Regions from separate parts of the Hydrogenophaga sp. GW456-12-10-14-TSB4 genome, predicted to be linked through region 1. Evidence: riboswitches for the same ligand, from Rfam matches in the RefSeq annotation. Region 1 holds a riboswitch; the other holds the start of a gene.
The links. Region 1 has a riboswitch for cobalamin ahead of AC07ZS_RS13690 (TonB-dependent receptor domain-containing protein). Riboswitches for the same ligand answer to the same signal wherever they lie in the genome.
Positions count from the first base shown of each region.

Region 2: linked by a shared signal. The riboswitch ahead of AC07ZS_RS02040 (TonB-dependent receptor) and the one ahead of AC07ZS_RS13690 (TonB-dependent receptor domain-containing protein) in region 1 are both predicted to bind cobalamin.

Region 1 is NZ_JBWKZH010000024.1:42,785-47,260, reverse strand. It holds gene AC07ZS_RS13690 (TonB-dependent receptor domain-containing protein) at 1-1,836, opposite strand, end outside; cobalamin riboswitch at 1,913-2,170, opposite strand; gene AC07ZS_RS13685 (DUF904 domain-containing protein) at 2,221-2,460, shown strand; gene AC07ZS_RS13680 (cell division protein ZapA) at 2,522-2,905, shown strand; RNA gene ssrS (6S RNA) at 2,979-3,158, shown strand; gene AC07ZS_RS13670 (sulfite exporter TauE/SafE family protein) at 3,161-3,976, shown strand; gene AC07ZS_RS13665 (SWIB/MDM2 domain-containing protein) at 4,199-4,476, shown strand, end outside.
Region 2 is NZ_JBWKZH010000002.1:193,100-197,575, reverse strand. It holds gene AC07ZS_RS02045 (ABC transporter substrate-binding protein) at 1-846, opposite strand, end outside; gene AC07ZS_RS02040 (TonB-dependent receptor) at 836-2,977, opposite strand; cobalamin riboswitch at 3,062-3,331, opposite strand; gene AC07ZS_RS02035 (alpha/beta fold hydrolase) at 3,441-4,253, shown strand; gene AC07ZS_RS02030 (2,5-dihydroxypyridine 5,6-dioxygenase NicX family protein) at 4,273-4,476, shown strand, end outside.

The DNA of each region.
Region 1 (4,476 bases):
GACGTAGAACGTCTGACCGGCGGTGGCGTAGCCGCGCGCGGTCTGGTAGTCCTTGTCGCCCACGTTGTCCACGCGCGCCAGCAGCGTCCAGTCCGGACCGAGCCGCTTGCTCGCGTACACATTCACCAGCCCGTAGCCGTCCAGGCGCTGGAGGTTGGCGGCGTCGTTGTAGCGGCGGCCCACCAGCTCCAGCTCGGACCCCAGTGTCCAGCCGGCCACTTGCGTGTCGGCGCTCAGCTTGGCCATCTCGCGCGGCCGGCGGGGCAGTTCCTTGCCGGTCGACAGGTCCTTGGGGTGCTGCAGGTCGAGCGAGCCGTGCAGCGTCACCGCGCCGACCTGGCCGCCGGCTTCCACCGTGATGCCCGAGTACTCGGCGCGCGCGGTGTTGGCGTAGCAGCCGGGGAACGCGCCCGTGCCGTTGATGCAGGCGCCGGCCCCGCCGACGTAGGTGATCAGATCGGACACCTTGTTGCGGTAGGCCACCACGCTGAAGAGGCTGCTGCCGACCTCGCGCTTCAGCCCCACTTCGACGTTGCGCGAGGTCTCGGGCCGCAGCGAGGGCACACCGTAGATGCTGAAGCGCTGGTACAGCGTGGGCACGCGGAAGGCGGTGCCCGCCGAGGTCATGACGCGCCAGCCCGGCACGAAGGCATAGGCATACGCCGCGCTGCCGGTGGACTTGGCACCGAACTCGCTGTCGTCGTCGTGGCGCGCATTGAGTTGCAGCGTGTGTTTGCCCTCGCGCCAGCCGTAGCCCAGCGCGAGCGCGTTCTGGTGCCGGTTGGTCGCGACGGGCCGGGTTTCGGCGTTGTCGAAGCGGTCCTCGCGCCGCTCCAGCGTCGCCGTCAACTGGTGCGCACCGAGCTGCCAGCGGTTCTGCCACAGGTAGTTGCTCAGGCGGGTCTTGGACACGTAGGGCGAGGGCCGCGTGGCGTAGCGGTCCGTGCCCTGCGTGATGCCGACCTGCGTGCTGTACACCTCGCTCCAGCGCGCCGACCAGGTCAGGCCCAGCGTGTTCACCTCGCTCAGCGCGTGGTCGTCGCGGCGCGGCGTGGTCGAGTCGTATTGCGCGTCCAGGTCGCTGGAGAGCAGCGTGGCTTCCAGCCGGTGGCCGGGCGCCACTTTCAGGCCCAGGCGGGCCGACGCCGACGTGCTGCGAAAGCCGTCGTGGTCCGGGTTGGCCGCGGGCTGCGCGTTGAAGCCGTGGCTGGTCTCGCGCGTGACGCCGAAGGCGTAGTCGAAGTCGCCGGCGGCGCCGCTGAAGGAGGCATCGAGCTTGGCTGTGCCCTGGTTGCCCAGGCCCACCTCGATCGAGGGCGTGAAGCCGCCCTCGCCCTGGCGCGTGAAGATCTGGATCACGCCCGCCATGGCGTCCGAACCGTAGACCGCCGCCGCTGGGCCGCGCAGCACTTCGATGCGCTCGATGCGCGACAGCGGGATCGCGCTCCAGGATGCGCCACCGCTGCCGCCCTGCGACTCGATGCGCACGCCGTCCACGTAGACGGCGGTGAAGCGGGTTTCGCCGCCGCGGACATAGACGCTGGTGGTGGCGCCCGGGCCGCCATTGCGGCTGATGGAAATGCCCGGCACACGGGCCAGCACGTCGGCCAGGCCGGTGGCGCCGCTGCGCTCGATGGCCGCGCGGTCCACGATGGACACGTCGGCCACGACGTCGGTCAATGGTTGCTCGACCCGGGTGGCGGTGACCACGGTTTCCTTGAGGGCGGTGTCCGCAGGGGACGAAGACGATTGTGCGTGGGCGACCGACGTGCCGAAGCCCGCCAGCAACGCCAGCGGAAGCGCGGCCAGGGGCGCGCGCAGTTTGCGATTTTTCATGATGAAGAACGGACAGGAGGCCCTCACCATCTTCCCCGACGGTGCATGGGCATCACGGTGAGGCGCCCGTTGCCAGACGCTCCACCACCTTGTTGGCCGGTATCCGGGCTGACAGACCGACCTCCATCGCCTTCCCAGATGACACGGCGTGTCGTCCAGTGGCTGTTGGATGGAGGCTGAGAGACCGTTCGCGCATGCGCTCATGGCCACTCGTCTGCTTACCGTTGCGGGGGCAGCGCAGGTTAGGTCCCATCCCTGGGGAATGACCCTCCTGCTTCCCGTTGAACTGCGGCATGTGAACCACACCGCGAGCACCAACAGCCGGCATTCTAAGCGGTACGCTCCCGGGGCAACCCTACAATGTGAAAACTTCGAGTCCCCACCATGGCCGATCCCAAGCACTTTGACCAGATCACCGAACGTGTCGAGCGCCTGTTGCTGCGACACGAGGAACTGCAGCGCACCAACAGCCTGCTGGTTGAACAGGTGCATGCGCTGCAGGCCGAGCGCGACTCGCTCAAGTCCCGGCTGATGGCCGCCCGCGCCCGCATCGATGCCCTGCTGGATCGCCTGCCCCCCGGCATGACCGATGCCGCCCCCGACACCCGCAAGGAACGATCATGAGCGCAGCGTCGGGCCGCCCCAAGCCAGCTCGCACCGCAGTGCGAAGCACGGAGGTATTTAAATGAACAAGCCCGGCAGCAAACAGATTGAAGTGCAGATCATGGGCCAGAGCTACCTGCTCTCGTGCCCACCGGGCGGCGAAGCGTCGCTGCTCGATGCGGTGGAGCGCGTGGACACCGCCATGTGCCGCATCCGCGATGCGGGCAAGGTGAAGGCGCGCGACCGCATCGCGGTGCTGGCCTCGCTCAACCTCGCGTTTGAACTCTCGCAAAAAGAAGCCGAGAGCTTCCAGGCCTCGTCGTTCGGCCAAGCCGAGCAGAGCGCGTTCGCCGAAGCCGGCGGCGGCTTCGACAGCGAGCCGCTCGATCCGCAGACGCAGGCCCGCGTGGAAGAGCTGATGCGCCGCCTGGACCAGACGCTGGACAAGGACGGCCGCCTGCTCTGATGCGCCGCCAGTCACTGCGCAGGAATATATCGACCGATGGTCCGCCAGGGGCCCATGCAGCGCCTACAATTTGCACTGTCTGCAGTGCGCGCCGGGCTTTATATTTCCTTGAACCAATGCTCATAGAGCCCGGGCTTGGTACATTGCGTGGCTGGTGCGAGCGTCTCGCGTCAGACGAACCCGAAGCCCCGCTGCCCTCGCCCACCTGAACCCCGGTTCAGGATGCCGGTCCGGCGGCACTTGCAGACACCTTTCATGCCTTTGGACCCCCTCCTGATTCTTGAGTTGGCCGCCCTCGGCCTTGGTACCGGTTTCCTGGCCGGCTTGTTGGGCATCGGTGGAGGCATGTTGATGGTGCCCTTCATCACCTTCATCCTCGCGGGACGCGGCGTGGAGGCGGACCTCGCGGTCAAGATGGCCATCGCCACCTCCATGGCCACCATCATCTTCACCTCCATCTCCAGCGTGCGCGCGCACCACAAGCGCGGTGCCGTGCGCTGGGACATCGTCAAGGGCCTGGCCCCCGGCATCGTGCTCGGCTCGGCCATCGCCAGCCTGGGCATCTTCGCCCTGCTCAAGGGCTCGTGGCTCGCGCTGTTCTTCGCGGCCTTCGTCGGCTTCTCGGCCACGCAGATGCTGCTCGACAAGAAACCCAAGCCCACGCGCACCCTGCCCGGCACGCCTGGCCTGGTGGGCGCCGGCAGCGTCATCGGTATGCTCTCGGGCCTCGTCGGTGCGGGCGGCGGTTTCGTCAGCGTGCCCTTCATGACCTGGTGCAACGTGACCATCCACAACGCCGTGGCCACCAGCGCGGCGCTCGGTTTTCCCATCGCACTGGCCAACGCCGTGGGCTATGTGATCGCGGGCCAGGGCCTGAGCGATCTGCCGGCCGGATCGTTCGGCTACATCTACCTGCCCGCGTTGGTGGTGATCGCTTTCTTCAGCGTGCTGATGGCACCGATGGGCGTGAAGGCCGCGCATGCGCTGCCAGTCAAATCGCTCAAGCGCGTGTTCGCCGGACTGCTGTACATGCTCGCCTCCTACATGCTCTACAAGGGCCTCACGGCCTGAGCCGCGCGGGCCGAAAATGCCCGCCCTCGCAGGCGCAGAGCGGCTCGAGTGGGAAGAAGTGTTGTTTTCCCCGCCAAAAACCCGCATCTCCCCTGCGCAAAGCTTGAAAAAAGCGCGTTCTCCACCTTGGATTGAAGGTTCATCTCCATTAGCATCCGAGACACCAGTGAGAAAGCGCGTTTTCCACTGGCGCATCGTCAACTTCTAGAAGGAAATTCAACCATGGCAACTGCGAAAAAAGCGCCCGCTAAAAAAGCGGCACCGGCCAAGAAGGCCGCAGCTCCTGCGAAGAAGGCCGCTCCGGCCAAGAAGGCAGCAGCTCCTGCGAAGAAGGCCGCTCCGGCCAAGAAGGCAGCCCCTGCGAAGAAGGCCGCTCCGGCCAAGAAGGCAGCCCCTGCGAAGAAGGCCGCTCCGGCCAAGAAGCGCACCCCGAACGCCGCGTTCATGAAAGCGCTGACCCCCAGCGCCGCCCTTGCCGCCATCGTGGGCAGCTCGCCCCT
Region 2 (4,476 bases), on a different contig from region 1:
GGCTGCGAGCTGGTTCAACAGCTCGACCGAGAAGGCGCGCGGGTGCGGCAGGTACTGGCCGGGTTGCAGCTTGACAATGGCTTCGGGCCGGCGCGCGAGCACCTCTTCCGGATCCACCTCGAAGTTCTGCACGTTGCCGCGCGCGGACGTGCCCCCGGGCAGCTGGATGTCGCCGAACACGTTCTGCCCACCCCCGGCCTCGATCATGTCGTGCCACCCGGAACCCTGGAGCGCGGTCTTGTAGTCACCGACCTCCTCGAAATACACGCGCCGGGGCTCGGCCCCCTGCAGCCGGGTGCGCAGCGCATCGCGCCAGTGGCGGTAAAAGGCGTTGAGGCGCCGTGCCGGTTCGGGCCGGCCGAACAGCCGGCCCAGCAGGGCGACATTCCACTCGTGTTTGAGCAGATCCCAGCCCGTGACAACAACGACCGGAATGCCGAAAGCCTGCAACACCTGGGCCGTCTTCTTCCAGTCGCTGTTGCGCGGCATGAAGACGGCATCGGCCCGCATGCCCACGATGGCCTCGAAGTTCACCTGGGACTGGCCGCTGCCGGCCAGCATGTCCCGCGTCACGCCGGGCCAGTAGTCCGGGAACTTCCCGCCGTCGAAGTCCACGCCCACCACCGCCGGCATGGCGCCGATGGCGCGGATGAACTCGGTGGTGTACCGGTTGAAGACCACGACGCGCCTGAGCGGCAAGCTCAGCGTGACGCGGCGACCCAGGTCGTCGGTGATGGTCGTCGCGCTGCCCTGCGCCGCCACCGTCCGCGAGGGCAGCAAGGCGGCGGCGCCCGCAGCCAGCAGCAGCGACCGCCGCCCCGGTCGCAGGGATGGCTCAGAACGCATAGGTGGCGGACAGCCACACCGTGCGCGGGCGGCCGAGAATCCACTGCACCTCCGAACCCTGCGTGGCGTAGGACTTGTCAAACAGGTTGTCCACGCGCAGATCCAGCGTCAGGCCGCGCATGGCGCGCCAGTTCACGCCGGCGTTGGCGACGGTGTAGGACGGCAGCGAGGCGGTGTTGGTGTTGTTCACGAAACGCTGACCCACGTACTGCAGCGAGGTGCGGGCGGTCCATTGCGGCGCGAAGTCCCAGAAGGCCGTGACATTGGCCGCGCGCTTGGGCACGGTCATCGGCACAAGACCTGCCAGTTGCCGCGTGGCGCTGCCGACCTGAGCCTTGAAATCATCGAACTTCGGGTCCAGCACTGTGCCGTTGGCCTCGAAGCGCCAGGCACCCAGGCGGGTGGCCACGGACGCCTCGATGCCGCGCGAGGACTGCTGGCCGACCTGCTCCTGAATCGTGGGGTTGGCCAGGTTGGCGGTGAGCAGGTCCTTCTTGACCAGGTGGTAGGCCGCCAGCGTCCACTCCAGGCGACCGCCCCACAGGGCCTGCTTCAGGCCGATTTCCACTTGCCGACCCTGCGACAGGCCAAAGCCCTGCTGGTTTGCGCCGATGCTGGCCAGCGAGGTGACCGGGTCCTGCGCCGTGGCGATCTGTCCGTACAGCGCGACATCCTGCACGGGATGGAAGACCACACCCAGGCTGCCGCTGGTGCCGCTGACCTTTCCGTGGGTGATGCGATTCACCTGGCGGTCTTCGCGCTCGGTGCGGTAGCTGTCGCTGCGCAGTCCCGCCACGACGGACCAGCGCTGGTTGAGCGTCAGGCGGTTCTCCAGGAAGACGCCCACCTTGTCGAGCTTCAGGTAGTACATCGGAATGGACTCGCCCAACCACCCTTGCCGGTACTGCCCCGGCACCGGGTTGAGCGCGTCCACCACAGTGGCACCACCACGGTTGTTGTCGAAACGGTCGTAGAAGCTGCGCTCGACCTGCACTCCGGCGAGGAACTCATTCTTCATGCCGGCCACCTCCCCTTTGAAGGTGGCGTAGGTGTTGACGCCGCGCTGGGTCTGCAGTGAGTAGGAGATGTCGCGGTAGCTGGAGCGCCGCACCGTGGCGGTCGTCGGCTGGTAGGTGAACACGGTCACGTCGCGGTAGCGGCGGTTGTGCTCCATGTTGTAGAGCGTGTTGCGCACCGTGATGCCGGTCGATGGTTTCCACTCGGTGTCCAGCGTGATCCACTTGTCCTGGAAGAACAGATCGCTGTCGGCGATGTTGTAGTTCTTCGTCTCGGTGCCGGGCACGGGCGCGCCATTGAACACCGGTGTGCCCAGGTAGTGCATGGGCTTCTGGCGGCCGTGGTCGGTGGCCAGCACGAAGTTCAGGTCGGGCGAGGCATCGAAGCGCAAAGCGGCGGACACCGCCAGCGTGTCCGATTGGCCGCGGTCCACCCAGTTGTCCGAACGGCGGTGGCTCAGGTCGAAGCGGTAGGAGAACCCGCCGCCCAGCGGCCCGGTGCTGCTGAGGGCCTCGTGCAGCGAGTTGTCGGAACCGATGCCCAGGCCGATCTCGTGCGAGGACTTCGTCGGGTCCGGCCGCTTGCTGACGACGTTGACGGCACCGCCGATGGCGCCGGCGCCGTACAGCACCGATGCCGGGCCGTACAGCGCTTCGATGCGCTCCACGTTCCAGGGGTCGAAGGGAAAGCTCACCACGCCGCCGGCGTTGTTGAGCTCCAGGCCGTTGTAGAGCTGCTTGACCGAGTTGGTCCCGGTGAACCCGCGGGCGTTGAGCACGTTGCCGCCGTTGCCCGGGCTGTTGGCCGAGCTGATGCCGGGGGCCAGCGTCTTGGCCTCGATGACCGAGGTCGTGCCCAGCGCGCGGACGAGTTCACCCGGCACGATGGCGATGCTGGCGGGGGTCTCGAAAGGTGTCAGCTCCAGCCGGCTGCCGGCGGTGGAAGGCTTCACCAGCGGTGTGGCAACACCGCGCTCTTCGGTGATGGTGACGGTCGCCAGCGAGGGCGTGTCGGACGTCTGGGCCCAGGCCGTGGCGCTGGAAAGAAGACAAGGGAAGGCTGTGGCAATGGCCAGCGGAAGCGCGGCAACGCGCGCACGAGGTACGGTTTTCATGAGGAAAGCAAGTCACAAAGCAGTCCTTGCCGGCATCCCCGCCGGCGCTGGACGATAACGAGCGCGGTGGCTGCCGATGCAGCGTGCGCGCTCACCTTGTTGGCCGGTATCCGGGCTGACGGAGCTGCATGCATCGCCTTCCCAGTCGCTTGTTCAAGGCGTCCAGTGGCTGTGTGATGAATGCTGAAAGGGCGGGGCTTTCGTCCGTTTGACCGTTGCGGGGGCAGCGCAGGTTGGATGCGTCGGCGCATCGTGGCTGGGGTGGTCCAGCGCAGAATGCCTTGGCCTCTTCCTGCTTCCCGTTGAACTGCGGCATGTGAACCACGCCGCGAGCACCAACGCGCGAATTGTAAGCGGTTGATACGCGGCCATGTGGCCCTTCCTTCAGTTTGTTCTGTTTGACAAAACGATATTCTCTCAAGCAGAATAAAACATTCTCTCTCATTCATGCATCGGAAAGCCCATGAGTCCCGCAAATGGCGGACACGTCAGAGCCAACGGCATCCGCCAGCACTACCTGCACTTCCCGGGTGAAGGGCGCCCTGTGGTCATCGTGCCGGGCATCGTGAGTCCCGCCGCGCTCTGGACACACGTGGGTGAGCGGCTGGTGCCGCGTTTCGACTGCCACGTGCTGGACGTGCGAGGGCGCGGCCTCTCCGAGTCGGGCCCGCACCTGGACTATGGGTTGGATGCGTGCGCACAGGATTTGATCGCTTTCGTGGAAGCTCTCGGCCTGGCGCCGCAGCCCATCGTCATCGGTCACTCCATGGGCGCGCGCATCGCCTTGCGGGCCGCCGCACAGGCCGCCGGGCGACTGCATTCCCTGGTCCTTCTGGACCCACCCACCAGCGGCCCAGGCCGTCGCCCCTACCCCGTGCCGCTGGCACGCACGCTGGCGCTGCTGCGTGCTGCACAGCGCGGCGAAGCGGCAGCGGCATTGCGTGCGAGCACGGCAACGCCGTGGCCCGAAGCGCTGCAGCAATTGCGCGCCGAGTGGTTGTCCACCTGCGATGAGCGTGCGGTCTTCGCCGCCAACGAGGATTTCCATGGCCAGGACATGTTTGCCGACCTCGCGCAAAGCGAGCTGCCCATCTCGCTGATCTGCGCGGGCGAAGGCGGTGTGGTCGCCGACACCGACGTGGACGACATGCGCAGCCGGCGCCCCGCGCTTCACGCCGTGCGCCTCGCCGGCGTCGGCCACCAGATGCAGGCCGAGAACCCGGAGGCCTTCTGCCGCCTTCTGATTGAAACCCTGGAACGCCACGATCGCTCGTGATCACAAGGAGAGAACATTGATGTTGGATGTCGAAATGCTGGAGCTGTTCACGCGCGAGCTCACACTTTGCGCGGTCAAGCCCGGTGAAACCGTCGTGGTGCTGACGGCGGAGGATGAGTGGAAGGACCACGCCCAGGCCTTCATGGCGGCGGCGGAGGCCCTGGGTGCCCGCACCTTCAACCTCAACGTCCGGCGGGCGCAGCACAACGCGGTCGGGGTTCAA